Sphingobium yanoikuyae: one gene and its partner. The protein of the gene in region 2 interacts with the protein of the main gene of each other region in a pairwise test. Links are inferred from orthologs where the notes say so. Each region holds a gene or a part of one and is shown on either strand. Other genes may lie near its edges. The genes, in order: U0025_RS23945 and U0025_RS03000.

The links.
Region 1: the proteins of U0025_RS03000 (region 2) and U0025_RS23945 interact in binary tests that used the Escherichia coli proteins (3 or more experiments, as listed by UniProt). The link is inferred for Sphingobium yanoikuyae from one-to-one orthologs.

What each region holds. Positions count from the first base shown.
Region 1 is NZ_CP139979.1:5,124,689-5,140,137, reverse strand. Bases 4,895-7,885 are described here. They hold U0025_RS23945 (ABC-F family ATP-binding cassette domain-containing protein), read right to left. Parts: upstream 7,329-7,885; coding sequence 5,460-7,328; downstream 4,895-5,459. Other genes in these bases: U0025_RS23940 (OmpA family protein), read right to left, coding at 7,527-7,885; U0025_RS23950 (AI-2E family transporter), read left to right, coding at 4,895-5,387. In the rest of the region: U0025_RS23965 (TonB-dependent receptor), read left to right, coding at 1-1,562; U0025_RS23960 (alkaline phosphatase family protein), read left to right, coding at 1,564-2,904; U0025_RS23955 (YceI family protein), read left to right, coding at 3,008-4,243; more of U0025_RS23950, read left to right, coding at 4,293-4,894; more of U0025_RS23940, read right to left, coding at 7,886-8,402; U0025_RS23935 (TonB-dependent siderophore receptor), read left to right, coding at 9,049-11,247; katG (catalase/peroxidase HPI), read right to left, coding at 11,564-13,801; U0025_RS23925 (glycoside hydrolase family 3 N-terminal domain-containing protein), read right to left, coding at 13,933-15,449. UniProt on the Escherichia coli protein: Genetic data indicate it may be involved in ribosome assembly or function.
Region 2 is NZ_CP139979.1:647,635-663,475, forward strand. What follows is about bases 75-3,457. They hold U0025_RS03000 (2-oxoglutarate dehydrogenase E1 component), read left to right. Parts: upstream 75-461; coding sequence 462-3,257; downstream 3,258-3,457. Other genes in these bases: sucD (succinate--CoA ligase subunit alpha), read left to right, coding at 75-363; odhB (2-oxoglutarate dehydrogenase complex dihydrolipoyllysine-residue succinyltransferase), read left to right, coding at 3,266-3,457. Also shown: more of sucD, read left to right, coding at 1-74; more of odhB, read left to right, coding at 3,458-4,513; lpdA (dihydrolipoyl dehydrogenase), read left to right, coding at 4,621-6,021; U0025_RS03015 (hypothetical protein), read left to right, coding at 6,116-6,391; U0025_RS03020 (GGDEF domain-containing protein), read right to left, coding at 6,367-7,518; U0025_RS03025 (enoyl-CoA hydratase-related protein), read right to left, coding at 7,662-8,423; U0025_RS03030 (HAD family hydrolase), read right to left, coding at 8,420-9,088; bifunctional UDP-N-acetylglucosamine diphosphorylase/glucosamine-1-phosphate N-acetyltransferase GlmU, read left to right, coding at 9,243-10,535; U0025_RS03040 (metallophosphoesterase), read left to right, coding at 10,532-11,395; glmS (glutamine--fructose-6-phosphate transaminase (isomerizing)), read left to right, coding at 11,512-13,335; U0025_RS03050 (bifunctional GNAT family N-acetyltransferase/carbon-nitrogen hydrolase family protein), read right to left, coding at 13,390-15,003; U0025_RS03055 (NADP-dependent isocitrate dehydrogenase), read right to left, coding at 15,123-15,841. UniProt on the Escherichia coli protein: E1 component of the 2-oxoglutarate dehydrogenase (OGDH) complex which catalyzes the decarboxylation of 2-oxoglutarate, the first step in the conversion of 2-oxoglutarate to succinyl-CoA and CO(2).

The DNA of each region.
Region 1 (15,449 bases), 4.5 Mb from region 2 along the record:
ATGGCTGGCTGAGCTATTCGGACCGCCGCGAGCAGGATTATCAGGACATGTCGATGGACATGATCAACCGCCTGGGCTGGAAATGGGACAATACGTCGCCCGATTATGCCCGCGCCGTGCTCTATGCCGACATCGGCAATAATCGCGGCGAAACCGGCGCGCCGGTCAGCAACGCCGCCGCCGGCACCGTCTATCCCGACAATGTGACGTCGGTCTGGGACGCCTATTATGACGCCGCCGGCCTGCGCGAGGACTGGCTGGGCGCGATCGGCTACAGCACGCCGCTGGGCGATCATGCCAATTTCAAGATCAAGGGCTATTATCACAATAATAGCGGCATGGGCCTGTGGGCGACCCCCTCGGTCCCCAGCCCCACCGGCGGTTCGCCGCTGTCGATCCGCACCACCGAATATGACATGGATCGGATCGGCGCCTTCGGCAGCGTAGATGCGACGATCGGCGTCCAGACGCTGGAAGCGGGCGCCTGGTACGAGAATAACAAGTTCAACCAGGCCCGCCGCTTCTATGCGTTCAAGAGCCGCACCGAAGCCGGCCTGTCCTTCCGCGACTATCCCAAGAACCCGTTCGCGACCCAGTGGGAGTTCGACTTCACCACCGACACGATCCAATATTATGTCCGCGACAAGATCGACCTGGGCATGCTGACGATTAACCTGGGCTGGAAGGGCTTCAAGGTCACCAACGAGGCCGAGGCGGTCGTGTCGAGCAGCTTCCCCGAGGGCAAGATCAAGGCCGAGGACTGGTTCCAGCCCCATGCTGGCTTCGCCGTCGAACTGAGCCCCGAGGCGGAAATCTTCGGTGGCTTCACCCAGGTGACCAAGGCCTTTGCCAGCGCCACCACCACCGGCCCCTTCTCCACCAACCAGGCTGGCTTCGACCAGATCCGCGACGATCTGAAGCCGGAAAGCTCGGACACGTACGAGCTGGGCCTGCGCTACAATAGTTCGCGCTTCAACGGCACGCTGGGCGCCTATCTGGTCAATTTCCGCAACCGCCTGCTGGCGGTGCAGGTCGGCAGCCCGATCCTGGGCCTTGCCTCCGCGCTGCAGAATGTCGGCAATGTCCGCGCCGTCGGCATCGAGGCGGCGGGCGACCTGAAGCTGGGCCAGGGCTTTGGCCTCTATGCCAGCTACAGCTACACCGACGCCACCTATCGCGACGATGTGCTCAACAGCTCGGACGGCACGCTGGTCGCGGCGATCAAGGGCAAGACCGTGGTCGACAGCCCCAAGCATCTGCTGCGCGGCGAACTCAATTATGACCAGGGGCCGCTGTTCGGCCGGATCGGCGCCAACTATATGTCGAAGCGCTATTACAGCTACACCAACGATGCGTCGGTCGATGGCCGGGTGATCGTGGACGCCTCGATCGGTTATCGCATCACCGACCAGATCGAAGTGCAGCTCAACGCCAGCAACCTGTTCGACAAGAAATATATCAGCACGATCGGATCGGGCGGCTTTGGCAATAGCGGCGACGCGCAGACGCTGCTGATCGGCGCGCCGCAGCAATTCTTCGTCACCCTCAAGGCGGGTTTCTAAGATGAACAAGGCCGCGCTGCTTGCCTCCGCCCTGCTCGCCGTCACGCCGCTCCCGGCGCTGGCCGAGCCGGTGCTGCTGATCTCGATCGACGGGCTGCGTCCCGGCGACGTGCTGGAGGCGGACAAGCGCGGCCTTGCCTTGCCCAATCTGCGCCGGTTCCTGACCGATGGCGCCCATGCATCGGGTGTCACCGGCGTGCTGCCGACGCTGACCTATCCCAGCCACACCACGCTGATGACCGGCGTGTCGCCGGGCAAGCATGGCATCGTCAGCAACAACAGCTTCGACCCGATGCAGATCAACCAGGGCGGCTGGTATTGGTATGCGCAGGATGTGAAGGTGCCGATGCTGTGGGATGCGGCGGCGAAAGCCGGGCTTTCCACCGGCAATGTCCACTGGCCGGTCAGCGTCGCCGCGAAGGGCATAAGCTGGAACCTGCCGCAAATCTGGCGCACCGGCCATGCCGATGACGCGCAATTGCTGGATGCGCTGGCGACGCCGGGTTTGAAGGCGGAGCTGGAACGGGCGGTCGGCCAGCCCTATGCCATGGGGATCGATGAAAGCCTGTCCGGCGACCAGAACAGGGGCCGGTTCGCCACCGCCCTGATCGCCGCGCACCAGCCCGACTTCCTGACCGTCTACCTCACCGCACTCGACCATGAGCAGCATGGCAGCGGTCCCGACACGCCAGCCGCCAAGGCCGTGCTGGAAAAGATCGACGCGATCGTCGGCGACCTGATCGCGGCCGAGCGCAAGGCCCATCCCGACGCGCTGATCGCGCTGGTCAGCGACCATGGGTTCGAGGCGACGCATAGCGGCCTCAACCTGTTCCGCCCCTTCATCGACGCTGGCCTCATCACCCTTGGCGCGGACGGCAAGGTCGCGTCGTGGCAGGCCATGCCGTGGATCGGCGGTGGATCGGCCGCGATCATGCTCGCCCGCCCGGACGACAAGATGCTGGCCGACAAGGTGAAGGGCCTGCTCGACAAGCTGGCCGCCAACCCCGCCAACGGCATCGAGCGCATCGTCGACCGGGCGGAGATGACGAAGCTGGGCGGCAATCCGCAGGCCAGCTTCACGATCAACCTCAAGCCCGGCTTCGTGACCGACATCTTCCGTGGCGCCAATGCGCCGCTGGTCGCGCCGACACCGGTCAAGAGCATGCACGGCTATTTCCCCGGCCCGGCCAATCTGCGCGCCACCTTCATGGCGATGGGACCGGGGGTGAAGCCGGGCAAGGATTTGGGCCTGATCGACATGCGCGCGATCGCGCCCACCCTGGCCAGGGCGATGGGCGCCAGCCTGCCAGACGCGGAGGCGACGGCGATCGACCTGCGCTGATCCACCCGGCAACGGATCGTTTCCGGCTGCGACGATGGACTTCATTACCCCCGCGACATAATTTTGCGCCCAATCCAACAGGGTCATTTTCGGGGTAGTCCATATGCCGCAGCGTTACAGCCTGGCCGCCATCATCTTGCACTGGGCGATCGCCGCCCTGCTCGCCTTCCAGATCGCCGTCGGCTGGGCGCTGGGCAGTCTGGGCGCGCGCGGCTTTGCGCTGTTCCAGTTGCACAAGTCGATCGGCATCACTGTGCTGCTGCTGACGCTGCTGCGCATCGGCGTGCGCTGGTGGAAACCACGCCCGGCCAAGCTGGAGGGTGGCTGGCAGGGCGCGCTGGCGTCCAGCGTCCATGTCGGCCTCTATGCCTTCATGCTGGGCGCGCCGCTGACCGGCTGGGCGCTGGTCTCGACCGCCAAGGTCAAGGTGCCGACCCTGTTCTTCGGCGTCATACCCCTGCCCCATCTGCCGCTGCCAATGGCGAGCCATGGCCTGGCCGAAGGTGGCCATAGCCTGCTCGCCTGGATCGGCATCGCGCTGGTCGCGCTGCATGTCGCGGGCGCGCTGCGCCATCATGTGCTGATGCGCGACGGGCTGATCTGGCGGATGGTGCCGGGCCGCTCGACCGCCTTGCTGCTGGGATTGCCCGCGCTGATCCTCGTTGGCTTCCTGCTCGGCCGGGCGATCCTGCCGGGTGCCGCGCCCGTCGCGCCGGATGCGCCCGCCGCCAATGCGGTCGAGGCGCCTGCCGAAGACAATGCCGTCGAAGCCGCCGGCAATGCGAGCGACAATGCCGCCGCCCCGGCTGCGAACGAGACCGCGGCCGTCGCCGAGGAACCGGCCGGCCCGCCGCCGGCCTGGGCGGTGCAACCCGGCGGCAAGATCGGCTTTTCCGTCGGCAACAGCGGCGAGACGATCAGCGGCAATTTCTCGAAATGGACCGCGAAGGTCGTGATGGACCCCGACCATCCCGAAAGCGCCGACATCAAGGTAACGATCGACATGGCATCGGCCAGCGTCGGCGACGCATACAAGGATGGCATGCTGCCGGGCGACGAGTTCTTCGGCAGCGCCGCCCACCCGACCGCGACCTTCGTTGCCAAGGGGGCGGAGAAGAGCGGCGCCAACGGCTATCGCGCCCATGGCACGCTGACGCTGAAGGGCGTGGCCAAGCCGCAGGCGATCCGCTTCACCCTGTCGGGCAGCGGCAAGAGCCGCAAGGTCAGCGGATCGGCCAGCGTCGCCCGCCTGCCCTTTGGCGTGGGCAATGGCGACAGCAGCACCGGCCTTGATCCCAAAGTGATGGTGACCTTCAACTTTGACGCCAAGACGCAATAAGACCATGCGATGCATGGATTAACGTAACGGTTTCTGCCAAAGAGCGGACATGGAACGACAGAGCCGGCATCGCCGAACGCAGATTGAGGATGGGGTGTTCGTCGCCCTGGTGGTGCTGGTTTCCATCGCCTTCGCGCTGGTGGTCGAGCCCTTCTTCGGGGCGATCCTCTGGGGCGTGATCGTCGCCATCCTGTTCATCCCGGTGAACCAGGGACTGCTCAAGCTGATCCCCGGCCATCGCAACAGCGCCGCGCTGCTGACGCTGCTGCTGATCATCGCCATCGTGATCGTGCCGGCCATCATCCTGTCGATCGCGCTGGTGCAGGAAGCGACCGCGCTCTACGCCCAGATCAATGTGGGGAAGATCAACATTCCCCACATGTTCGCGCAGTTCCAGGCGGCGCTGCCTGACTGGGCGTCGATCGGCCTGCGGCGGCTGGGCATATCCAATTTCGCGGCGGTCCAGCGGCTGCTGACCGACGGCCTGACCGCCAGTTTCCGCACCGTCGCGGCCCAGGCCTTCCTGATCGGCCAGAGCGCCTTCAGCTTCCTCATCGCGCTGACAGTGATGCTCTATCTCACCTTCTTCCTGCTGCGCGACGGGCTGGATCTGGCGCGCAAGCTGGACCGGGCCGCGCCGCTGCGGGTGCTGCATCGCCGCGCGCTGATGCGGCAATTCGTCATCGTCATCCGCGCCACGATCAAAGGTAGTATCGTCGTCGCCATCCTGCAGGGGCTGATCGGCGGGCTGGTGTTCGGCGCACTGGGCATTTCCGGCGCGCTGCTGTGGGGCGTGATGATGGGCTTCTTCTCGCTGCTGCCGGCCGTCGGCACTGGCCTCATCTGGGCACCGGTGGCGATCTATCTGCTGGCGACCGGCGCGATCTGGAAGGGGCTGATCCTGATCTTCTGCGGCATGTTCGTGATCGGCATGGTCGACAATCTGCTGCGCCCGATCCTGGTCGGCCGCGACACCCGCATCCCCGATTATGTCGTGCTGATCACCACGCTCGGCGGGCTGCAATTGTTCGGTTTCAACGGCATCGTCATCGGGCCGGTGATCGCCGCCCTGTTCATCGCCACCTGGCAGATCGTGATCCGCACCCGCTCCCACGAAGCGGGCGCGCCACCGCTGACATTCTAGACCCTGATCGTCTGAGGTGGAAGCGCTCCGCGCTTTCACCGATGGCGTGAATCAGGGTCTAAAGCCGGAGAATCAGCCGGCTTCCAGCGCCGCGCCGGCTTCCATCCAGACTTCCTCGGCCGCTTCCAGCTTCTTCTCGACCGATGCGCGCTTCACCATGAGTTCGCTGGTGGTCATCTTCGCCTCGGCGCCGGTCGCGCTCTTGGGATCGGACAGCACGGCGTCGATGCGCTTGCGCTCGGCGATCAGCGTCGACATCTCGCGCTCGGCCTTGTTGACCGCGTTCTTGAGCGTCTTCTGCTTCTCGCGCCATTCGGCAGCGGCCTTCTTGTCCGCCTTGCGATCGACCTTGGGCGCGTCGCCGCCCGACGGGTTGCCGTCCGCCTTGCGCAGGATGATGTCGGTATAATCGTCGAGCGATCCGTCGAACGGCTGGGCGGTGCCATTGTCGACCAGCACCAGCCGGTCGGCGACCAGTTCGATCATGTGGCGATCGTGGCTGACGATGACGACGGCGCCCGAATATTCGTTGAGCGCCTGCACCAGCGCCTCGCGGCTGTCGACGTCCAGATGGTTGGTCGGTTCGTCGAGGATCAGCAGGTGCGGCGCATCGCGGGTGATGAGCGCCAGCGCCAGACGCGCGCGCTCGCCACCCGACATGGAGCCGACCTTCTGCGTCGCGCGCTCGCCGGAAAAGCCGAAACGGCCAAGCTGGGCACGCACCGCACCGGGCGTCGCCCCCTTCATGACGCGGGTCATATGCTCCAGCGGCGTGTCGGTGACGTCCAGCTCCTCCACCTGATATTGGGTGAAATAACCGACATTCATCTTGGCCGAGCTGTTGATGGCGCCTTCCATCGGCGCCAGCTGCGCCGCGATCAGGCGCGCCAGCGTGGTCTTGCCGTTGCCGTTGCGGCCGAGCAGCGCCAGACGATCGTCGGGATCGATGCGCAGATTGACGCGGCGCAGGATCGGCGTGTCGTCATAGCCGACCGAGGCCATGTCCATGGTGATGAGCGGCGGGCGCAGTTCGGCGGGGCTTGGGAAACCGAAATGCAGGCTGGGGTCTTCGATCGCAGCGGCAATGGGCTGCATCTTGGCCAGCGCCTTGGCGCGCGACTGGGCCTGCTTCGCGGTCGAGGCGCGGGCCGAGTTGCGGGCGACATAATCCTGCAGCTTCTCGCGCTCGGCCTGCTGCTTGGCGCGTGCCGCCTCCTGCTGGGCCAGGCGCTCGGCGCGCTGGCGCTCGAACGCGTCATAGCCGCCGGGATAAAGGGTCACCTTCCCGCCTTCGAGATGCAGGATATAGTCGACCACATTGTTGAGCAGATCGCGCTCATGGCTGATGATGACCACGGTGCCGCGATAGGCCTTGAGGAAATTCTCCAGCCACAAGGTCGCTTCGAGATCGAGATGGTTCGACGGTTCGTCGAGCAGCAGCAGGTCCGGGTTGGAGAAGAGCAGCGCCGCCAAGGCAACGCGCATCTTCCAGCCGCCCGAATAGCTGTCGAGCGGACGGCCCTGCATTTCCTCGTCGAAACCGAGGCCGACGAGGATGCGGGCGGCGCGCGCGGGCGCGGTATAGGCGTCGATCGTGGTCAGCCGCTCATAGATATGGCCGAGACGATCGGGATCCTCGGTATGCTCGGCCTCCGCCATCAATTCGGCCCGTTCCTTGTCGGCGGCAAGCACGGTGTCGAACGGGGTCGCGGTGCCCGAGGGGGCTTCCTGCGCGATATAGCCCAGGCGGGTGTCGCGCGGCATGTCGCAACTGCCCTCGTCCGGGTCGAGCTGGCCGATCATCACCTTCATCAGGGTCGACTTGCCCGCGCCGTTGCGGCCGATGAGGCCGACGCGGCTGCGCGGCGGCAGCGCGGCGCCGGCGCGGTCGAGGATGGTGCGGCCGCCCAGGCGCACGGTGATACCGTTCAAGTTAAGCATGGCCGCGCCTGTAGCAGAGGTGCGGCGGGGGGTGAAGCGGCTTGGCGCGCTTGCGAAAGCTGCAAAATATATAGTGTCGCAGAGGACGCATTTGCGCCGCTGCCGGTCCGCAGTCACCACTTCGCAATAGAAGATTTTTGCGAAGTCGCGCGATCGGAGCGCAAAAATGGGGGTGGGCAAGGGCCCACCCCGCAGGGGTCAGAGGCCGTCGACGGCCTTGCTGACGAGGATATTCACCGCGACGCGGCGATTCTGCGCCTTGCCCTCGACCGTGTCATTGCTGGCCACCGGATCGGCCTCGGCCATGCCGGTGGGGGTCAGCATGCGATAGGGCTTCCAGCCGCACGCCTGCTGCAGATAATTGACCACGCGCGAGGCACGCTTTTCGCTGAGCTCCTGATTCAGCTCTTCGCCGCCGGTGGAGTCGGTATAGCCCACGACCAGCAGCAGCGCGTTGCTCATGCCATTGGCCGAGGTCGCCGCGGCGCAGAGGTCATTCTTCGCCTGATCCGACAGCACCGCCTTGCCGGTGTCGAAATTGACGTTGGTCGTGCCCTTCACATTATACTGGTCGATCTCCCCCATGCGGCCGCGCAAGGCCTCGGTCGCGGCGGTCTGTTCGTCGAACCGCTGGGCCGTGCCGTTGTTGATCATCGACGCGGTCTTGAGATCCTTGTTCTGCAGGGCGATCTTGCTGGCAAGCAGCCCTTCGCCGGCCTGCAGGGTCTTCACCGTCACCGGCAGACCGTTCAGCAGCGATGTCGCGGCCAGATGGTCGCGGCCAAGGCCGAACAGCCCCTTGCTGGCGCTGATCTTGGTATCATCATTGATGGTGATGACGCTCTTGCTGCCGTCGGCGGCGGTCACCTGCATCCGGTCGCCGCTGCGCGCGGAGATGATGCCCTTGATCTCGGGCCCCTCCGTCAGTTCGGCGGCCGGCATGGCGACGCTGGCCGACACATCGGCCGGCGGCGCGTCCTGGGCCTGGTCCTGCGCCACGACGGCGGCCGGGGCGGCCCCGGCCAGCAGGGCAAGCATCACAAGATATTTTTGGTTTTTGGACATGATAGGCATCACGCTGCTCCTTCACTTCTCGATCGGTCGGGCCTGCAGCATCGCAGCTTGTCGTCCGACGGCGGCCGCCTGGTGGCGTTTCGAACCGTCAGAACCCCCTTCTTCTGACCTTCATAAATTTTGACGTCTTGGCGCCGTGGGATGCGCCAGACACATTGCCTGTTCGTGTCCGGCTTTCTGCTGCATGAACAGCCCGTGTTCCGGCCGTGTTGCGCAGGCCAGATGAGTGGATGATGCGACGAAACGAAGGCAAAGACGGAAAGTGTTAACGCGATCCACTTGAGTCAGGACAGCTATAGATTTCCAACACACTTCGCCAAGAAGCACCCTGTTGTTGTGAAACAAAAATCAGCTTCCGCGCGGAACAAATTCCGAATTTCTATTTTTGCGCTTTCATAACATTGACTTGAAACATTATTTGACGATCCGGCGTGCGGAGCAGGCCGAGGGACGCCTTGACCGGCCGCAGCCGCGCCGCGCATCACCCGCCGGTCGACGGCGGGATCTGTGGCAATATGGTCACAGAGGGAAATATTCGCATATTTTGCGCAAAATAGCATTGCGACGCATTCGCATTATTGTTGCGATCGCCTCGCAACATCCCTTAGGACGACGCCCAATTTCCTTCCAGAAAACAGGGGTCTTCATGCTGTCCAAATATCACTGGCTTGCCGGCGCCGCGCTGTGCGTCGTCGCCCTTCCCGCCGCCGCCCAGACCAATGCCGCACCGGCCGATGAGAATCGCGACGACCAGATCGTCGTCACCGGCACCTATACCCTGCCCGACAAGATCGACACCGCGACCGGCCTGGGCCTGACGGTGCAGGAAACCCCGCAGTCGGTCAGCATCATGACCGCGCAGCGTATCCTCGACCAGAATCTGATCAGCGTGAAGGATGTCATCACCAATGCGGTGGGCGTATCCGCCAACGAAGTCGACGACGTGCGCAACAGCTTCTTCGCGCGCGGCTTCGAGATCCGCAACACCCAGGTCGATGGCGTGCCCGCCGCCTGGACGCTGGCCGGTGGCAATGGCGAGACCAGCATCGACGTCTCCATCTATGAACGGATCGAGGTCGTGCGCGGCGCGACCGGCCTGCTGTCGGGCGCGGGCGATCCGTCCGCGTCGGTCAACCTGGTGCGCAAGCATGCCGACGCCACCGACCTGACCGGCTATGTCAATGCCAGCATCGGCAGCTGGAACACCTGGCGCCTGTCGGCCGACATTGGCGGCGCGCTGACCGCCGATGGCCGCATCCGCGCCCGGCTGGTCGGGCGCTATGAAAAGGGCGACTATTTCATCGACATTCAGGACCGCAAGAAGTGGGTCCTCTATGGCGTGGTCGAGGCAGACGTCACCGATAGCACGCTGATCCGCGTCGGCATGAGCCACCAGGACAGCAAGCCCAAGGGCGCGACCTGGGGCGCGCTGCCCACCTTCTACACCGACGGCACGCTGACCGACCTGCCCCGGTCGCAGACCACGGCGGCGGACTGGACCTACTGGAACACCACCAACCAGAATATCTATGCCACGGTGCGCCAGGAATTTGGCGATCGCTGGAACCTGACCGCCAATTACAACCGGCTCAAGACCACCGGCGATACGCAGCTTCTCTATCTCTATGGCGGCGTCGACAAGGCGACCGGCACGATGGACGGCACCAACCCCTACAAGTCCAAGGGTGAAAGCATCCAGAACAGCATCGACGCCCAGTTGAAGGGCCAGGTGGCGCTGTTCGGCCGCGATCATGAGGTCGTGCTGGGCGCGCTGCACAGCGTGCTGAAGCGGCACACCGACAATTATGTGGCGCCCTTCACCCAGTTCAATCCCAACTTACCGAACGCTCAGCCGGGCGTGAATAACGAGTGGGCCACGAACGTGCCGGTGATCGGCCAGGAAGGCGTGCCCTTTCCCGAGCCGGTCTGGGGCACCGACGCGGTGCGCAACGAACAGGAACGGATCGAGCAGACCGGCTATTATGGCGCGTTCCGCCTGAACGTGGCCGATCCGTTCAAGGTCATCCTGGGCGGCCGTATCGCCAGCTGGAACCAGCGCGGCTTCGCCTGGAGCGGGCCGAGCGACTATGGCGACGACAATGTGTTCATCCCCTATGTCGGCGCATTGTACGACATCACGTCGAACCATCGCGTCTATGCCAGCTATACCAAGATCTTCCAGCCGCAGAACCTGTATGACCGCGAACAGCGCCTGCTCGATCCGCTGAACGGCGCCGCCTATGAAATCGGCCTCAAGAGCAGCTTCTTCGGCGATGCGCTGCAGACCTCGATCGCACTGTTCCGCATCGAGCAGGATAATGTCGGCGAGATGGACGGCCCGGAAATCATCCTCAACGGCCAGACCTTCCAGCCCTATCGCGCGGTCGAGGGTGTCACCAGCAAGGGCTTCGAACTGGAAGCCACCGGCCAGCCGCTGCCGGGCTGGAACGTCAATGCCAGCTACAGCCAGTTCAAGATCGAGGATCCGGACGGCAACGACGTGAACACCGCGCAGCCGCGCAAGCTGCTCAAGATCTTCACCACCTATGACCTGCCCGGCGTGCTGACCGGCCTGACCATCGGTGGCGGCGTCAATTATCGCAGCAAGGCCTATTCGGACGGCACCATCCCCGGCACCACGCCGGCCGTGCCCTTCCGTTTCCAGCAGGACGGTTATACTCTGGTCAGCCTGATGGCGCGCTATGCCGTGACCGAGCAGCTGCAGCTCCAGGCCAATGTCGAAAATCTGTTCGACAAGAAATATTACAGCCAGGCCGGTTCGTTCAGCCAATATCGCTACGGCGCCCCGCGCAATTTCACGATCAGCGCGAACTACAAGTTCTGATGCTGAAAGGGCGCCACGGGAGACCGCGGCGCCCTTTTGGTTTGGGGATGGATGGATGCTAACGCAGGTTCAGCTTCCGGAATGGCGCAACGTTGTTTTGGGGTGGCGCCCGGCCATTCCCCTCCCGCCGGCGGGAGGGGCAGCGAGACTTGCGCGCGCAGCGCGTTAGTCGCAGCGGGGTGGGCTTTCGCGATGTCCAGCCCACCCCCTAACCCCCTCCCGCTTGCGGGAGGGGGAATAGGTCCGAACTTGGTCGCTCCCGCCAATTCGATCCAAAGAACCCGACGACGCCGTGCGCCGCCGGGTTGCTCATTCCTCAGAAGCGATCCGCGTTCATGACCTTCGTCCAGGCCGCAACGAAGTCGGTGACGAACTTCTCCTTCGCATCGTCCTCGGCATAGACTTCGGCCACCGCGCGCAGTTCGGAGTTGGAGCCGAAGATCAGGTCGACCGGGGTCGCCGTCCACTTTGCCGCGCCGCTGGCCCGGTCCTTGCCGTCATAGAGGCCCGGCGTCGCCGACTTGCTCCACACCGTGTCCATCGTCAGCAGGTTGACGAAGAAGTCGTTGCTGAGCGTGCCCGGACGGGTGGTCAGCACGCCATTTTTCGATCCGCCGCTATTGGCACCCAGCGCACGCATGCCGCCGACCAGCACGGTCATTTCCGGCACGGTGAGGTCTAGCGCATCGGCCTTGTCCACCAGCGCATCGGCCGGGCTGACCTCTGCCTTGGGGCCATACCAGTTGCGGAAGCCGTCCGCCTTGGGCTCCAGATAGGCGAAGGAGGCGACATCGGTCTGTGCCTGCGCGGCGTCGACCCGGCCCGGCGTGAACGGCACAGTGATGCTGTAGCCTCCCTTCTGCGCCGCCTGCTCGACTGCGGCGTTACCGGAGAGGACGATGAGGTCGGCCATCGACACCTGATTGCCGGACTTGGCGAAATCCTTCTGGATCGCGGTCAGCTTCGCCAGCACCTTGCTGAGTTCCGCCGGATCGTTGACCGCCCAGCCGCGCTGCGGGTCGAGCCGCAGGCGCGCGCCATTGGCGCCGCCGCGCATGTCGGTGCTGCGGAAGGTCGCGGCCGAGGCCCAGGCGGTGCGCACCAGTTCCGGCCCGGTGAGGCCCGACGCCAGTATGGCGGCCTTCAGCTTGGCCTGATCGGCGGCGCTGACGGGGGCGAAGCTCGCCTTGGGCAGCGGATCCTGCCAGCTATAGGTTTCGGACGGGATGTCCTTGCCGAGATAGCGGGCCTGCGGCCCCAGATCGCGATGGGTCAGCTTGAACCAGGCGCGGGCGAAGGCCTTGCTGAACAGCTCGGGATTCTTCTGCCAGCTTTCCAGCACCTTGCGGAAACCGGGATCTTCCTTGAGCGCGATGTCGGTGGTGAACATGATCGGCGCGTGCCGCTTGTCCTTCACATGCGCGTCGGGGACCATGTTGGCGGTGGCGGGATCGGTCGGGATCCACTGGGTCGCGCCGGCCGGGCTCTTGGTCTTCACCCAATCGAAGTTCAGCAGATTGTCGATATATTGGGTGGTGAACTGGGTCGGCGTGGCCGACCAGGCGCCTTCCAGGCCCGAGGTCAGCGTATCTTCCGCATTGCCCTTGCCGCACTTGTTCTTCCAGCCGAAGCCCTGATCCTCGATGCCGGCGGCGGCGGGTTCCGCGCCCAGGCATTCCTCCGGCTTCTTGGCGCCATGCGCCTTGCCGAAGGTGTGGCCGCCCGCGATCAGCGCCAGCGTTTCTTCGTCATCCATCGCCATATTGCCGAAGGCGCGGCGGATGTCGGCGGCGGCGCCCTTGGGATCATGATTGGCGCCGGGGCCTTCGGGGTTCACATAGATGAGGCCCATGGTGGTCGCGGCAAGCGAGCGCTTGAGCGAACCGTCGGGATTGGAGCGCTCGGTGCCCATCATCTTGGTTTCCGGCCCCCAATAGACGACGTCCGGCTGCCAGGCATCGATGCGGCCGCCGGCAAAGCCCACGGTCTTGAAGCCCATATCCTCCAGCGCGACGTTGCCGGACAGGACCATGAGGTCGCCCCAGCTGAGCTTCCGGCCATATTTCTGCTTGATCGGCCAGACCAGGCGGCGGGCCTTGTCGAGGCTGACATTGTCGGGCCAGCTGTTGAGCGGATCGAACCGCTGTTCGCCGCCATCCGAGCCGCCGCGGCCGTCACCAACGCGATAGGTGCCGGCGCTGTGCCAGGCCATGCGGATGAAGAAGGGGCCATAATGGCCATAGTCGGCCGGCCACCAGGGCTGCGAGGTCGTCAGCACCTTGCGGATGTCGGCCTTGACCGCGTCCAGGTCGAGGCTGTTGAATTCCTTCACATAGTCATAGTCGGCGCCATAGGGATTGGCGCGGGTCGCCTCATGCTGGCGCAGGGCGGTGAGGTCGAGGCGGTTGGGCCACCAGTCCTTGTTGGTCATGCCGCCCGGCTTTTCGGTGACGACGGGCGCGGCAGCGGCGGCTGGCTTGGTCTCGGCGGCGAGCGCCGGGCTGGCGAGCAGCGCGCACGCCAAGGCGAATGTGGAAATGCGGGTCGTGGACATGTTTCTCTCCCCTGTCCTGTTCTGCCTGTTCAAGGCGCGAAAAGGGGTAGTCCTGCGCGGCGGCGGATCGAAACGAATCGATTCCGTCACAGTGATCGGATTTTCCTATGAGAGAGGGTGGATCGGAGAGTTCAGCCTTTTGGTGGCGGAGAAGTCGGCACCGCCGCGTAGAGGGTGAACTGGCCGTGCAGGCCGCCGGTCGAGGATTGGCCGACCCACAGGTCGAACAGGCCCGGCTCGGCGATACGGCGGTTGCCGGCGCCGACAAATTCGAGGTCTGTGCGCGACAAGGTGAAGCGGACCTGGGTGGAATCGCCCGGCGACAGGGTCACGCGCTGGATGCGCTTCAGTTCGCGGATCGGGCGGGTGCGGCTGGCGACGCGGTCGCGGATATAGAGCTGCACCACCTCGCTGCCCTTGCGCTTGCCCTTGTTGGTGAGGCGCACGGTGATCTCCACCGCGCCGTCCCAGCGCAGCGCGGTGTCGGAGAGCTTCAGGTCGCTGAGGGCGAAATCGGTGTAGCTGAGGCCATGGCCGAAGGGGAAGCGGGCGCTGTTGTCGGTGGTGGCATAGCGCGCCTTATATTCGGTGCTGCCATTGTCCACGGTCGGTCGGCCGGTCGACTTGCGGTCGTAGAAGAAAGGCTCCTGCCCGCTTTCCCAGGGGAAGCTGACCGGCAGCTTGGCCGAGGGATCGACCTTGCCGAAGAGGATGTCGGCCAGCGCATGGCCGGTTTCCGACCCCAGGAACCAGGTCGCCAGCAAGGCCTGGGCATTGGCGACACCGTCATGCAGGGCCAGCGCGCGGCCATGGCGCAGCAGCACGATGACCGGCTTGCCGGTGGCGGCGATCGCATCGGCCAGCGCCTGTTGCGAGGACGGCAGCTCGATCATCGTGCGCGACTGCGCCTCGCCCGACATCGCCTGGGATTCGCCGACCGCCAGGATCACCACGTCCGCCGCCTTCGCCGCCGCGACGGCACGGGCGATCCCGTCCTTGATCGGGCCGTTGACCGCGCAGCCCAGTTCGACCGTCAGCTTCGCGGGATCGGGCATCGCCGCGCGCAGGCCGGTGGCGATGTCGATGCCCTTGTCGGGATCGCCGTAAAAGGCCCAGGGGCCATAGAGATTGGCCTTGTCCTCGCCGAACGGGCCGATCAGCGCGATCTTCTGCCCGGCAGCGGGATCGAGCGGCAGCACGCCATCATTCTTGAGCAGCACGACCGATCGGGCCGCCGCCTCGCGCGCCAGTGCATGATGGGCGGGCGTGCCGATGCGCGCCTTTTCGACCTCTTCGTCGAGCGAGCGATAAGGATTGTCGAACAGCCCCATCGCGGTCTTCACATAAAGGATGCGGCGCACCGCGACATCGACCGTCGCCATCGGCACCGCGCCGCTCTTTACCAGATCGGGGATATGGCGGATATAGAGGCCGCTCTGCATCGACATGTCGACCCCGGCCAGCACCGCGAGGCGGGCGGCGTCGCGCTCATCCTCGGCAAAGCCATGGGCGACCAGTTCCTCGTCGGCGGTGTAATCGGAGAAGACGAAGCCGCGAAACTGCATCTCGCCGCGCAATATGTCGGTCAGCAATTCGCGGTCGGCGGTGGCGGGCACGCCGTTAATTTCGTTGAAGGCGGCCATGGTGG
Region 2 (15,841 bases):
GCCGTCGGCATCGGCGGTGACCCGGTCAACGGCACCAACTTCATCGACGTGCTGGAACTGTTCCTGGCCGACGACGCCACCGAATCGATCATCATGATCGGTGAAATCGGCGGCGACGCGGAAGAACAGGCTGCCCAGTTCCTGATCGACGAAGCCAAGAAGGGCCGCAAGAAGCCGATGGCCGGCTTCATCGCAGGTCGCACGGCGCCTCCGGGCCGTCGCATGGGCCACGCTGGCGCGATCGTGTCGGGCGGCAAGGGCGACGCGGAAAGCAAGATCGCGGCGATGGAAGCGGCCGGCATCAAGGTCGCTGCCAGCCCGAGCCTGCTGGGCGAGACCCTGCTGGAAGTGCTGAAGGGCTGATCCGCCTTTAAAATATGATATGGAAACGCGGCCGGGCTGCACCCCGGCCGCACTTTCCCGCTCCGCGACTGCACGCGGCATGCATGGGACACAAGACGATGGGTTACGAGAACCAGGATTTCGAGATCGAACAGGGGCCGAGCTGGGCACGCCCCAACTGGCCGTTGGCGGACACCGACGACCTGACCGGGGCGATGGACCCGACGCAGATGCAGGTGGCCGTGAAGGCTGCTGCAAAGGCGCAGGGTGCCGCTGTTTCCGAGGCCGATATCGCATCGGCTGCCGAGGACGCAATCCGCGCGCAGATGCTGATCCGCACATATCGCGTGCGCGGTCATCTGGCCGCCAATCTCGATCCGCTGGGCCTGGCCAAGCGTGACCTGCCGGCGGACCTGACCCCGGAATATCATGGCCTGACCGATGCGTCGAAGAAGGTCTTCCTGGGCGGCACGCTGGGCCTGCAGTACGCGACCGTCGCGGAGATCGTGACGATCCTGCGCCAGAATTACTGCGGCAATGTCGGCCTTGAATATATGCATATCGCGGACGTCGAAGAGCGCCGCTTCCTGCAGGAACGCCTGGAAGGCAAGGACAAGGAAATCCACTTCACGCCCGAGGGCAAGAAGGCGATCCTGGCCAAGGTCATCCAGGGCGAGCAGTATGAGAAGTTCCTGGGCCGCAAATATGTCGGCACCAAGCGCTTCGGCCTCGACGGTGGCGAGTCCATGATCCCCGCGCTCGAAGCGGTCATCAAATATGGTGGCGCATCGGGTGTGCGCGAGATCGTGTTCGGCATGGCCCATCGCGGCCGCCTGAACGTCCTCGCCAACGTCATGGCCAAGGGCTTCCGCGTCATTTTCCACGAATTCTCGGGCGGCACTGCCAACCCCGAAGACGTGGGTGGTTCGGGCGACGTGAAATATCACCTTGGCACCTCGACCGACCGTGAGTTCGACGGCGTCAAGGTCCACATGTCGCTGGTCCCCAACCCGTCGCACCTTGAAACCGTCGATCCGGTGGTGCTGGGCAAGGTCCGCGCGCAGCAGACCTTCCGCGATGACCTCACCAAGCATGAGCAGGTTCTGCCCGTGCTGATCCACGGCGACGCGGCGTTCGCGGGGCAGGGTATCGTCTGGGAATGCCTCGGCTTCTCGGGCGTCAGCGGCTACAACACCGGCGGCTGCGTCCACTTCATCATCAACAACCAGATCGGCTTCACCACCAGCCCGCAATTCTCGCGCGGCTCGCCCTATCCGTCGGACGTGGCGAAGGGTGTCCAGGCGCCGATCCTGCACGTCAATGGCGACGATCCCGAAGCCGTGACCTTCGCGACCAAGCTCGCCATGGAATATCGCCAGAAGTTCCATCGCGACGTCGTCGTCGACATGTGGTGCTATCGCCGCTTCGGTCATAACGAAGGCGACGAGCCGGGCTTCACCCAGCCGCTGATGTACAAGGAAATCCGTCAGCATCCGCCGGTCAGCGACATTTATGCCGCGCGCCTGAAGGCGGAAGGCGTGGTGGACGACGCGTTCGTCTCCGGTTCGACCGACGAGTTCGTCGCCCATCTGGAAGACGAGTTCGAAGCCGCCAAGAGCTACAAGGCCAACAAGGCCGACTGGTTCGCCGGTCGCTGGTCGGGCCTGCACAAGCCGGCCGATGCCGAAACCGCGCGCCAGAGCGTGGAATCGGCTATCAACCAGAAGCTGTTCGACAGCCTGGGCCGCACGCTGACCACGGTTCCCGAAGGCCATAATGTCCACAAGACGCTGAAGCGCGTGCTGGATGCCAAGGCCGAGATGTTCAAGTCGGGTGCCAATTTCGACTGGGCGACCGGCGAGGCCCTGGCCTTCGGTTCGCTGCTGTCGGAAGGCTATGGCGTTCGCCTGTCGGGTCAGGACTCGGGTCGCGGCACCTTCAGCCAGCGTCACGCGGTCTGGACCGACCAGGACACCGAGGCCAAGTATATCCCGCTCTCGACCGTGCCGCATGGCCGTTTCGAAGTGCTGGACTCGCCTTTGTCCGAATATGGCGTGCTGGGCTTTGAATATGGTTTCGCTTTGGCGGACCCGAAGAGCCTGGTGATCTGGGAAGCGCAGTTCGGCGATTTCGCCAACGGTGCGCAGATCATCTTCGACCAGTATATCGCGTCGTCGGAAACCAAGTGGCTGCGGTCCAACGGCCTCGTCTGCCTGCTGCCGCACGGCTATGAAGGCCAGGGGCCCGAGCATAGCTCGGCGCGTCTGGAACGCTATCTGCAGCTGTGCGCCGAAGGCAATATCCAGGTCGCGAACATCACGACCCCGGCCAATTACTTCCACGCGCTGCGTCGCCAGATGCTGCGGCCCTTCCGCAAGCCGCTCATCATCATGGCGCCCAAGTCGCTGCTGCGTCACAAGGCCGCCGTCAGCAAGGCCGAGGACTTCCTGGGCGAAACGCACTTCAAGCGCATCCTGTCGGACCCCAATGGGTCGGCCGACAAGGATACCAAGCGCCTGGTGCTCTGCTCGGGCAAGGTCTTCTACGACCTGATGGAAGCCCGCGACGCCGCCGGCGACGCCAACACCCAGATCGTCCGTATCGAACAGATTTATCCGTTCGCGACCGACGCACTGGCCACGCGCATCGAGCGCATGACCAATCTGGAAGATGTCGTCTGGTGTCAGGAAGAACCGCGCAACAACGGCGCCTGGTCCTTCGTCGAACCCTATATCGAGGAAGCGCTGGCCAAGGCCGGCAAGGCGCCCAAGCGCGCCCGCTATGCCGGCCGCAAGGCTTCGGCATCGCCTGCCACGGGCCTGGCCTCGCGCCATGTGTCCGAACAGGGCGCCCTCGTCGCCGATGCGCTGGGTCACAGCGTTCGTGAAGAAATCCGTCGCCAGAAGAAAGGCTGAGAAAGCACATGGCAACCGAAGTCAAAGTCCCCACGCTGGGCGAATCCGTTACCGAAGCAACCGTCGGTCAGTGGCTCAAGAAGCCGGGTGAAGCGGTCAAGGCCGACGAGCCGATCGTCAGCCTGGAAACCGACAAGGTCGCGGTCGACGTGCCCTCGCCGGTCGCCGGTGTCATGGGGGATCTGGTCGCCAAGGAAGGCGACACGGTCGAGGTCGGCGCGCTGCTGGCCTATGTGAACGAAGGCGGTGCCGCTGCCGCCGCGCCGGCTGCTGCCGCTGCTCCCGCCGCCAAGGCGGAAGCCGCTGCACCCGCGCCGGCCGCTTCGGCCCCGGCTGCATCGGACGACGAAGAGGGCGGCAGCCTGACCCTGTCGCCGGCGGTCCGCCGCCTGGTGCTGGAGCATGGTCTTGACCCGAGCAAGATCAAGGGCACCGGCAAGGACGGCCGTCTGACCAAGGACGACGTCATGGCCGCCGTCGCTGCCGGCACTGCCAAGGCTGCTGCTGCGACCCCTGCTTCGGCGCCTGCCGCCGATGCGCCGGCCGCTGGCCCCAGCCGCAAGCAGGAACGCGTCAAGATGACCCGCCTGCGCCAGACCGTCGCCAAGCGTCTGAAGGAAGCGCAGAACAACGCTGCCCTGCTGACCACGTACAACGACGTCGACATGACCAACGTCATCGAGGCGCGCGCCAAGTACAAGGATCTGTTCGAGAAGAAGCATGGCGTCCGTCTGGGCTTCATGGGCTTCTTCACCAAGGCCGTCTGCATGGCGCTGAAGGACATTCCGGGCGTCAACGCGCAGATCGAAGGCGACGAGATCGTCTATAACGACTTCGCCGACATCTCGGTCGCCGTTTCGGCCCCGACCGGCCTGGTCGTTCCGGTCATCCGCAATGCGGAAAGCCTGAGCGTCGCTGCCATTGAAAAGACCATCGGCGGCTTCGGCAAGAAGGCCAAGGAAGGCAAGCTGACGATGGAAGATATGAAGGGCGGCACCTTCACCATCTCCAACGGCGGCGTGTTCGGTTCGCTGCTGTCCAGCCCGATCATCAACCCGCCCCAGTCGGCGGTTCTGGGCCTGCACCGCATCGAGGACCGCCCGGTCGTCCGTAACGGCCAGATCGTGATCCGCCCGATGATGTATCTGGCGCTCAGCTATGACCATCGCCTGATCGACGGTCGTGAAGCGGTGACCTTCCTTGTCGCGGTCAAGAACGCGATCGAGGATCCGACCCGTCTGCTGATCGACCTGTAATAATCACCATTTATTGTTGCCCCGGCTTCGGCCGGGGCGCCTCTTGCCCTTGATTTGGGGCAGAGCGATGCCAGTTTGGCTGGCATGACTGGAGAAGGGAAAACCCCATGTCCGATTTCGATTATGACGTCCTGGTTATCGGTGCTGGCCCGGGTGGCTATGTCGCCGCGATCCGTGCTGCGCAGCTGGGCCTGAAGACCGCCTGTGCCGAAAGCCGCGAGACGCTGGGCGGCACCTGCCTCAACGTCGGCTGCATCCCGTCGAAGGCGCTGCTGCACGCCTCGGAACTTTATGACGAGGCCGCCAATGGCGCGCTCGCCAAGCTGGGCGTCAAGATCGACAAGATGAGCCTGGACCTGCCCACCATGCAGGGCCAGCGCGTCGATGCCATCAAGGGCCTGACCGGCGGCATCGAATATCTGTTCAAGAAGAACAAGGTGACCTGGCTCAAGGGCCTGGCCAGCTTCACCGGCGCCAACACCGTCGAAGTGAACGGCGAGAAGGTGACGGCGAAGAACATCGTCATCGCCACCGGTTCGTCGGTCGCCCCGCTGCCGGGCGTGGCCGTGGACAATGCGGGCGGCAAGATCGTCGATTCGACCGGCGCGCTGGAACTGGACAAGGTTCCGGGCCATCTGGTCGTCGTCGGCGGTGGCGTCATCGGTCTGGAACTGGGTTCGGTGTGGAAGCGCCTGGGCGCCAAGGTCACTGTCGTCGAATATCTCGACCAGATCCTGCCCGGCATGGATGGCGAAGTTCGCAAGGAAGCCAACAAGATCTTCAAGAAGCAGGGCTTCGAATATAAGCTCGGCACCAAGGTGACCGGCGCCGAAGTCGGCAAGTCGGGCGTGACCCTGACCGTCGAACCCGCCGCCGGTGGCGACGCCGAGAAGATCGAAGCCGATGTCGTTCTGGTATCGATCGGTCGTCGTCCCAACACCGAAGGCCTGGGCCTCGACAAGATCGGCCTGGAGCTGAACGCGCGCGGTCAGATCGAGACCGACCATGAGTTCGGCACCAAGGTTCCGGGCGTCTGGGCGATTGGTGACGTCATCCCCGGCCCGATGCTGGCGCACAAGGCCGAGGACGAAGGCATTGCCGTCGCCGAGAATATCGCGGGCCTGACCGGCATCGTGAATCATGACGTGATCCCCTCGGTGGTCTACACCAAGCCGGAAATCGCGGGCGTGGGCCTGACCGAGGAAGCCGCCAAGGAACGTGGCGCCGTCAAGGTCGGCAAGTTCCCGATGATGGCGAACAGCCGTGCCAAGACCAATCACGAGCCCGACGGCTTCGTGAAGATCATCGCCGACGCCGAAACCGATAAGGTGCTGGGCGTGTGGATCATCGCCACCGTCGCCGGCACGATGATCGCACAGGCCGCGCAGGCCATGGAATTCGGCGCATCGAGCGAAGACATCGCTTACACTTGCCATGCGCACCCGACGCACAGCGAAGCGATCAAGGAAGCGGCGATGGCCGTGACCGGTAAGCCGATCCACATGTGATCGACTGCGCGATCGCAGGATAAGGGAAGGGGCCTCCGCCAAGCGGGGGCCTTTTTCTTTTGGGGAAGGACGCGCGCTGCTCTATCGGACGGGCATGAACCAATTCCCCTCCAGCCAGTCGGTGCCGTCGGCCAATCCCGAGCGGTTGTTCTTTGCGCTGTGGATCATCTTTTCGGTGCTGACCGCGCTGGCCGACATCATCGCGATCGTCCGCCATCCCGAAATGACGTTGCAGATATTGCCGCAGACGGCCCTGGGGCTGGCGGTGTGTCTGCCCTTCGGCGCGGTCGCGATCCTGCTGCGACGCCGGCGGCTCAAGCGCCAGGCCGCGCGCGACGCCTTTCTTCAGGCGATGGCGCGGCTCGACTGAGCATCGCCGGCGGGCGCCAGCGCGGGCCGAATGGCGACGCGATTGCGGCCCTTTTCCTTCGCTTCATAGAGCGCGCTGTCGGCGCGGGCGATCGCGTCATGGATCGAGCGGTCGGCGCGATGCAGGCTGGTGAGGCCGAAGCTGGCGGTGAGCGGGCCGGGCAGGCCAAGCCGGCTTGCCGCCTGTTCGGCAAAGCGCAGCCGGATCGCGTCGGCAATGCCGGTCGCCATGGCGGGGTCTGCGCCGGGCAGGAAGAGGATGAACTCCTCGCCGCCGAAGCGGGCGATGACGGCATCGGCCGGGGCCAGCGCCCGCAGCGCATCGGCCAGCGCGACGATCACCCGGTCGCCCAGCCCATGGCCATGGGCGTCGTTGACCCGCTTGAAATGATCGATGTCGCAGGCGATCAGGCTGCCGCTGGCATCATGGCGGGCCACCGCCTCCTCGAACCCGCGGCGATTGAGCAGGCCCGACAGCGGATCGACATGGGCATCATGGCGGTAACGGGTGAGCACGTCCTGCATGGCTGCCGCGAGCGCCGATAGGGCCAGGAACAGGCCGAACATGCAGGCCAGCGCCTGCATCAGGAAGGCATATTGGCTGTCGCGGAACGCGACGCCGCCGGGCAGGGTGAAGGACACGCTGCTGCCGCGCAGCAGATTGTCGAGCGCGACCAGGGTGACGGCGGCATAGAGGGCGCGATCGGGCCAGCCGCGCAACTGGCCGCGGCCCGCAATCAGCGGAATGGATATCAGCAGGAAGCAACCGAAATCGGACGACACCAGTTCCAGCGGGACGATGTCCCGCATCACTGCAAAGCTGCAGATCAGGATCGATATCGCCCAGATGGCGATGCGCAGCCCCAGCACCCAATTGGGGCGCCAGCGCGTCAGCAGCGCCTGGCTGAACAGCAGGAATCCGGTGGCAAAGGCGGTGTCGGCGACGATGCCCCACAGGTCCGTGGGCAGGAAGTCGAACGCGACCGGCACGGAAAAGCCCGTGGCGACGCTGAAGAAGGCACCGCTCCACCAGCCCGCTTCGCGCGCGCCCCAGCCCCAGACGATGAGGAAGGCGACGCCGAAGCTGGCCATCATGATGGGCAGGAAGAAGGCGAAATTCTCACCCACGAAGCGCGACCGATCCTTTGTGCAGCATGACGGCATGACGTCACGTCATGCAGGAGCGCCATCCTGCATTATCCGGTAAATGTCGATGGTTAAGAGAGCGTAACGGTTGCGACGGGCCGAGCGGGGAAACTGTCTAACCTGGATCAGAAATGCGGCTTGCGCTTCTCGCGGAACGCCGCGACGCCTTCGGCAAAGTCGGGATAGGTGAAGGCATCGCGGAACATTTCCAGCGTCACCATGTCATCGTCCGCCTGACCGTCGAGGATGCGGCGGACCATCGCCTTGGACGCGCGCACGCTATGCTGGGCATTGGCGGCAATCTCGCGGGCCAGTGCGTCAGCAGCGGCCCGCGGATCGGCCGCGATCTCGTCGACCAGGCCGATGGCAAGCGCCGCATCGGCATCGTGCAGCGCGCCGGTGAACAGGATGCGCTTGGCCCGTGCCGGCCCGACCAGATCGACCAGCAGGCGGGTGTCGAACAGCGAATAGACGATGCCGAGCTTGGCCGGGGTGATGCCCAGCCGCGCGGTGGGCGCCGCGATGCGCAGGTCGCAGGCGATCGCCAGCCCGCATCCGCCGCCGACACAATCGCCGTCGATCGCCGCGATCATCGGCTTTTCGGCATGGGCCAGCGCATATTGGCTGGCGCGGATCGCGGCCTGGTTGGCGGCGCGCCAGTCAGCGTTGCCCGAACAGGCGGCAAATTCGTTGATGTCGGCGCCGGCGCAGAACAGGCCGGGCGTGGCCGAGGCGAGGATCAGCACGCGGATATCCGCGTCGGCCATGGCATCGGCGACCAGATGCGGCAGAGACTCCCACATCGCCTGGGTCATGGCATTGCGGCGATCGGCCCGGTCGATCAGCAGCCGGGCGACCGTGCCGTCCCGCTCCAGGCGCAAGCTCATGCCGGCCAGGCTTCCAGCATCGGCACCAACTCGTCGAAATGGTGGATCACCGCATCGGCCTCCAGATTTTCGACCGGGCCGTCGAGGAAGCCGAAGCTGACCGCGATGCTGGGAATGCCGGCATTGCGGGCGCCGGCAATGTCGTTGATCGTGTCGCCCAAGAAGATGGCGCGGCCGCCACCGGCCCGCTCGATCATCGCATGGATCGGCGCCGGATCGGGCTTGGCAATGCCGACCGTGTCACCGGCGACGACCGAGGCGAAGCGGTCGAACAGGCCCAGTTGGTGCAGCAAGGGGATCGTGAAGCGTTCTGCCTTGTTGGTGCAGATTGCCAGCTTCACGCCGCGCTCCGCCAGCGCATCCAGCATCGCCATCATGCCGGGATAGGGCAGGGAGTGGAGCGCCAGATTCTGTTCATAATAATCGAGCAGGATCGGCAGTGTCTGGTCGAGGATCGCTTCGTCATAGCCGCCCGACGCGTCGAGCGCGCGCTGCAGCATCACCTTGGCGCCCTTGCCGACGAAGGGCCGGATGGAATCGACCGGGAAGGGGGCTCGGCCGATCGTGCCGATCGCGTAATTGACCGCCGCAGCGAGATCGCCGCTGGTGTCGAGCAGGGTGCCGTCGAGGTCGAAGCCGACAATGTCGAAGGATAAGCGTGCCATGGCATCGCCATGCCGCGTCGGCGGTGGCAATGGCAAGGCAAACATGGCAGAGAGCCGTGATATTCCAGACCACTTGAACGAAAAGGACGCGCTCGCCGTGACCGCACCTCGCCCCCTAGCAGTCGTCATCCTTGCCGCCGGGCAGGGCACAAGGATGAAGTCCGGCACGCACAAGGTGCTGCACCCGATCGCCGGGCGGCCGATGTTGCTGCACCTGCTTGCCAGCGTCGCGGACCTGCTGCCCGAGCGGCAGGTGGTCGTGGTCGGCGCCGGCCGCGAGCAGGTGGAAAAGGCGGTCGAGGGCAGCGGCGTCGCCATCGCCGTGCAGGAACAGCAGCTTGGCACCGGTCATGCCGTGGCGCAGGCGCATGATGCGCTGGCGGGCTTCGCGGGCGACGTGCTGATCCTCTATGGCGACGTGCCGCTGGTCAGCGGCGCGACCATGAAGGCGATGCTCGATCGGTTGAGCCGGGGCGACGAGCCGCGCGCGGTGGTGCTGGGCTTTCGCCCGGAGGACGCCGCTGCGTATGGCCGGATCATCGCCGATGGCCAGGGCATCATCGAGAAGATGGTCGAGTTTAAGGATGCGAGCGAGGCCGAGCGCGCCGTCACCTTGTGCAATAGCGGCCTGATGGCGGTGCGGGCGAGCGACCTTTTCGTGCTGCTGGACCAGATCGGCAACAACAATGCGGCCGGCGAATATTATCTGCCCGACATCATCATGCTGCCCGGTGCGAACAGCGCCGTGATCGAGACGGAAGCGTGGGAAGTGGCCGGCGTCAACAGCCGCGCCGAACTGGCCGGCGTCGAAGCCGTGTGGCAGGACCGCCGCCGGGCCGAGGCGATGCGCGAGGGCGTGACCCTGGTCGCGCCGCAGACCGTCTTCTTCGCGCACGACACGGTGCTGGGCCGCGACGTGACGGTCGAACCCAATGTCGTCTTCGGTCCGGGTGTCACCATCGCCGACAATGTCGTCATCCATGCCTTCTCGCATCTGGAAGGCGCGACCGTGGCCAGCGGCGCCGACATCGGCCCCTATGCCCGGCTGCGTCCGGGCGCTGACATCGGCCCCAAGGCGAAGGTCGGCAATTTCGTCGAGATCAAGAAGGCGCGGCTCGACGAAGGGGCAAAGGTCAATCACCTCTCCTATATCGGCGACGCCAGCGTCGGCGCGGCGGCCAATATCGGCGCGGGCACGATCACCTGCAATTATGACGGCTTCTTCAAGTATAAGACGCAGATCGGGGCGGGCGCCTTCATCGGCTCCAACAGCGCGCTGGTCGCGCCGGCGACGATCGGCGATGGCGCGATCGTCGCGGCGGGCAGTGTCGTGACCAAGCCGGTTCCGGCCGACGCGTTGTGTCTCGTCCGTCCGCAGCAGGAAAGCAAGCCGGGCTGGGCGGCGGCGTTCCGCACCCGCATGCGCGAGCGGAAGGCGAAGGCTTGAGCTTCATCCGGCGCCGGCCGTTTCTGTCCGCTCTGCTGCTCCTGTTGCTGATCGCGGTGGCAGGGCCGCTCTGGCTGCTGATGAACGCGCGCGCGATGCCGGCCGTGCGGCGCGCCGATGTCGTGCTGCCTTTCCCGGCGGGCGCGTCTCAGCAGCCGATCAGGGTCGCGCTGCTGACCGACACCCATCTGTCCGGGCCGGACAACAGCCCGGCGCGGATGGCGCGGATCGTGGCCCGGATCAACGGCCTCAAGCCCGACCTGATCCTGCTGGGCGGCGACTATATCGGCGACAATAAATGGGGCGCGACCTATGATGCGCGCCGCGCGATCGCCCCCTTTGCCGGGCTGCGCGCGCCGATGGGCGTGGTCGCGGTGCTGGGCAATCATGACAGTCGCAGCAGGAAGAACCGGGTGGCGCTGAGCGCCGATGACTGGCAGCGCGCCTTTGCCGATCTGGGCATCACCCTAGTACAGGATGGCGCGGTGCGGCGCGGGCCGCTGGCGATCGGCGGGTTGAAGGACATCTATACCCGCAAGCCCGACATACCCGATACGTTGAAAGCGATGCAGGACATTGGCGGCGCGCCGGTCATCCTGTCGCATGGACCCGATGTCTTCCCGCTGCTGCCCGATGCGCCGTCGCTGACCCTGGTCGGCCATACCCATTGCGGTCAGGTGGTACTGCCCTTTGCCGGGATCGTCTATGTGCCCTCCCGCTATGGCACCCGCTATGCCTGCGGCCGCTATCAGGATGGCAGGAAGGCGATGATCGTGTCCGGAGGCGTGGGCACCAGCGGCCTGCCCTTCCGCATGCTGGCGCCGCCCGACATCTGGCTGATCACCATCCGGCCACGATGACATTCTTTTCATGGCTCAGCCATGGCGCTGTCGCCTGACCGGCATTAATGGCATGGCGACAAAGCTGTCCTATATGGACGCTATCTGACTAATCTGGTTCGGCGGGGCTTTCCACCATGTGCGGTATCATCGGAATTATTGGTAAGGATCAGGTCGCGGAACGACTGGTCGATGGCCTCAAGCGGCTGGAATATCGCGGCTATGACAGTGCCGGCGTCGCGACCGTGCATGACGGCCGGATCGATCGCCGCCGGGCCGAGGGCAAGCTCAACAATCTGGTCAAGGAACTTGGCCAGTCGCCGCTGGCCGGCACCACCGGCATCGCCCATACCCGCTGGGCCACCCATGGCGCGCCGACCACCAGCAATGCGCACCCGCATGCGACCGGCGAAGTGGCGCTGGTCCACAATGGCATCATCGAGAATTTCAAGCCGCTGCGCGACGAACTGATTGCCCGCGGCCGCACCTTCGACAGCCAGACCGACACCGAAGTGGTCGCCCATCTGGTCAGCGAACTGGTGGAGCAGGGCGTGGCGCCGAAGGAGGCCGTGGCCCAGGTGCTGCCGCGCCTGCACGGTGCCTTCGCACTCGCCATCCTGTTCAAGAGCCATCCCGACATGCTGATAGGCGCACGCCTCGGCTCGCCGCTGGTCGTAGGCTATGGCGATGGCGAGACCTTCCTCGGCTCCGACGCGCTGGCGCTCGCCCCGCTGACCCAGCGCATCGCCTATCTGGACGAGGGCGACTGGGTCGTCATCACCAAGGATGGCGCCGAGATTTTCGACAAGGACAATAACCCGGTCGAACGCCCGGTCACCATTTCCGGCGTGTCCGGCGCGATGATCGACAAGGGCAATCACCGCCACTTCATGCAGAAGGAAATCTATGAGCAGCCGGTCGTCGTGGCCCAGACGCTCAAGGCCTATCTGCAGCGGATGGATGATCGCGTGTCGCTGCCGATCCCCGATTTCGACCTGTCGACCATCCGCCGCGTCACCATCGTCGCCTGCGGCACCAGCTTCTATGCCGGCATGGTCGCGCGCTACTGGTTCGAACAATTCGCCCGCGTGCCGGTCGATTTGGATTTCGCCTCCGAGTTCCGCTATCGCGAGCCGGTGATGGAGGAGGGCGGCTTGGCCCTGTTCATCAGCCAGTCGGGCGAAACCGCCGACACGCTCGCCGCGCTGCGCTATGCCCGCGCCCAGGGGCAGAAGATCGCCGTCGTCGTCAATGTGCCGACCAGCTCGATGGCGCGCGAGGCCGACCTGCTGCTGCCGACCCATGCCGGCCCGGAAATCGGCGTCGCCTCCACCAAGGCCTTCACCTGCCAGCTTGCCGTGCTCGCTGCCTTCGCCGCCAATCTGGCGCGGGCCAAGGGCAAGCTCAGCGCCAAGGATGAGAAGGAAATTGTCCGTCACCTCGCCGAAGCGCCCGCCGCGATCAACGGTGCGCTCGCCTATGACGAGGCGATCGAGGCGATGGCCCATCATATCGTGCCGGCGCGCGATGTCCTGTATCTCGGCCGCGGCACCGACTATCCGCTGGCGCTGGAAGGGGCGCTCAAGCTCAAGGAAATCAGCTATATCCATGCCGAAGGCTATGCCGCCGGCGAGATGAAGCATGGCCCGATCGCGCTGATCGACGAACTGGTGCCGGTGATCTGCATCGCGCCCAGCGGCCCCCTGTTCGAAAAGACCGTCAGCAACATGCAGGAGGTGCAGGCGCGCGGCGGCAAGGTGGTGCTGATTTCCGACTATGACGGGGTGCAGGCGGCGGGCGAGGGGTGCCTCGCGACCATCACCATGCCCAAGGTCCACCCGCTGATCGCGCCGATGGTCTATGCCGTGCCGGTGCAACTGCTCGCCTATCATGTCGCCGTGCTCAAGGGCACCGACGTCGATCAGCCGCGCAACCTGGCGAAGAGCGTCACGGTCGAGTGAGCCGGGCCGCCCCTGCCGTCATGATGGCAGGGGCTTTGGCTGCCGCGGCTTCGATCAGCCGCCACCGGGCGAATTATGGCCACCCGCCGGCACCGGGCCGCCGCTTGGCGCGTGGCTGTGGTCGGGATTGCTGTCCCAGTCGATATGATAGAGGTCGAAGCGGCGGTCGCGCAGGTTGCGGACCGTGCCTTCGGCCCGCGCCCAGCTGAGGTCGGCCAGGTTCACGTCCGCCATGGTCAGCGTCTCGACATTTTCGCTCGCCTCGGCCGCGATGCCGTCCCGCGCGAAGGGCAGGTCGCACGGCGTCAGGATCGCGCTCTGGGCATATTGGATGTCCATATTGTCGACGTTCGGCAGATTGCCGACATTGCCCGACATCACGACATAGCATTGATTCTCGATCGCGCGGGCCTGCGCGCAATAGCGCACGCGCATATAGCCCAGGCGCGAGTCGGTGCAGAAGGGGACGAAGATGATGCGCGCGCCCTGGTCGACCAGTCGGCGGGCCAGTTCGGGAAATTCGCTGTCATAACAGATCAGCACGCCGATCGGGCCGCAGTCGGTCTGGATCACGTCGAGCGCGTCGCCGCCCTTGATGTTCCACCAGAAGGCTTCGTTGGGGGTCGGGTGGATCTTTTCCTGGGTGTGGACCGATCCGTCGCGCAGCGCGACATAGGCGATATTCTGGATGTCGCCATCGTCGGCGCGGGTCGGGTGCGATCCGCCGATGATGTTGATATTATATTCCAGCGCCATCCGCGTCAGTTCCTTGGTCAGGCGCGGGGTATAGCCGGTCAGCTTGTCGATCGCCTCGATCGGGGAGAGCTTCTTGGTCTCGAAGGAGAGCAGGGGCAGGGTGAACAGTTCGGGGAAGACGATGAAGTCCGACCGATAATCGGCCGCCACGTCGACGAAATATTCGATGTTGCGGACGAACTCGTCGAAATCCTTCACCGCGCGCGCCTGGAGCTGGCAGGTGGCGAGGCGGACGCTTTCGACGCCGCGCGGCACCCGCATTTCGGGTGCCTCGTCCGGGTCGACATAGGGGTTGCGCCAGACCAGATGCGCGGCATGGCCATCCGACTGCTTGTCTTCGGGCAGGTAATTTTCCAGCACGCCCAGCGGTTCGAACTGGTTCTTCAACTGGAAGCTGATGACCTGGTCGCGCAGCTTGCCGCTGACCACCTTTTCCAGATAGTCGGCCGGGCTGCCGGCGCGGCGCTTGGCGCGGGCATAGCCGGGCATGCGGCCCGCAATGACGATGCCGTGCAGGTCCAGTTCCTCGGCCAGTTCCTTGCGCTCGTCATAGAGGCGCTGGCCGATGCGCAGCCCGCGCAGCTTGGGATCGACCGCCATTTCATAGCCATAAAGCCATTCGCCTGCTGCGCTGTGGCGGGTGCCGAAACCGTTGGCGGTGATCTCCTCCCAGTCATGATGGGAAAAGGCCATCGCCTTGCTGACGCGCATGGTGGCGCAATAGCCCACGACCTTGCTGTCATAGAGGGCGACGAAGCAGCCATTGGGGAAATTGTTGATCTGGCCGCGGATGGTGGCCAGCGAATAATTGGGCATGCCGGGATAGGCGCGGGCGATCAGCCGCTGGATGCCGCGCACATCGCCGGGCACCGCCGCCCGGACTTCCAGGCGCTTCTTGGCTGTCGTGGTCATTCTTCGCTCCCGTCGCATCAATCCGAAAAGGAAAAGGCGGCGCCGGGATGCGGCGCCGCCTCGTTCCGTTTCCGTATTGAAAGCTTCAGGAAGCGATCAGTTCCGGTAAAAAGCCTTTATCAGGCCCACTTGGCCATTTCGGCTTCCAGATTGACGCGGATCGCCTCGAAGAACTGCTCCGTGGTCATCCAGGCCTGATCCGGGCCGATCAGCAGGGCCAGATCCTTGGTCATCGCGCCGCCTTCGACGGTCTTGATGCAGACCTGCTCCAGCGTCTCGGCGAACTTCACGACGTCCGGCGTATCGTCGAACTTGCCGCGGAACGACAGGCCCTGGGTCCAGGCGAAGATCGAGGCGATCGGGTTGGTCGAGGTCGCCTTGCCCTGCTGGTGCTGGCGATAGTGGCGGGTGACGGTGCCGTGCGCGGCTTCGGCTTCCACGGTCTTGCCATCGGGCGACAGCAGGACCGAGGTCATCAGGCCGAGCGAGCCGAAGCCCTGGGCCACGGTGTCCGACTGGACGTCGCCGTCATAATTCTTGCAGGCCCAGACGAACTTGCCGCTCCACTTCAGCGCCGACGCGACCATGTCGTCGATCAGGCGATGTTCGTAGACGATGCCGGCCGCCTTGAACTTGTCGGCGAATTCGGCGTCGAACACTTCCTGGAACAGATCCTTGAAGCGGCCGTCATAGGCCTTGAGGATGGTGTTCTTGGTCGACAGATAGACGGGCCAGCCGCGGTTCAGGCCATAGTTGAAGCTGGCCTTGGCGAAATCGCGGATCGATTCGTCGAGATTGTACATGCCCATGGCAACGCCGGCGCTGGGGAATTCGAACA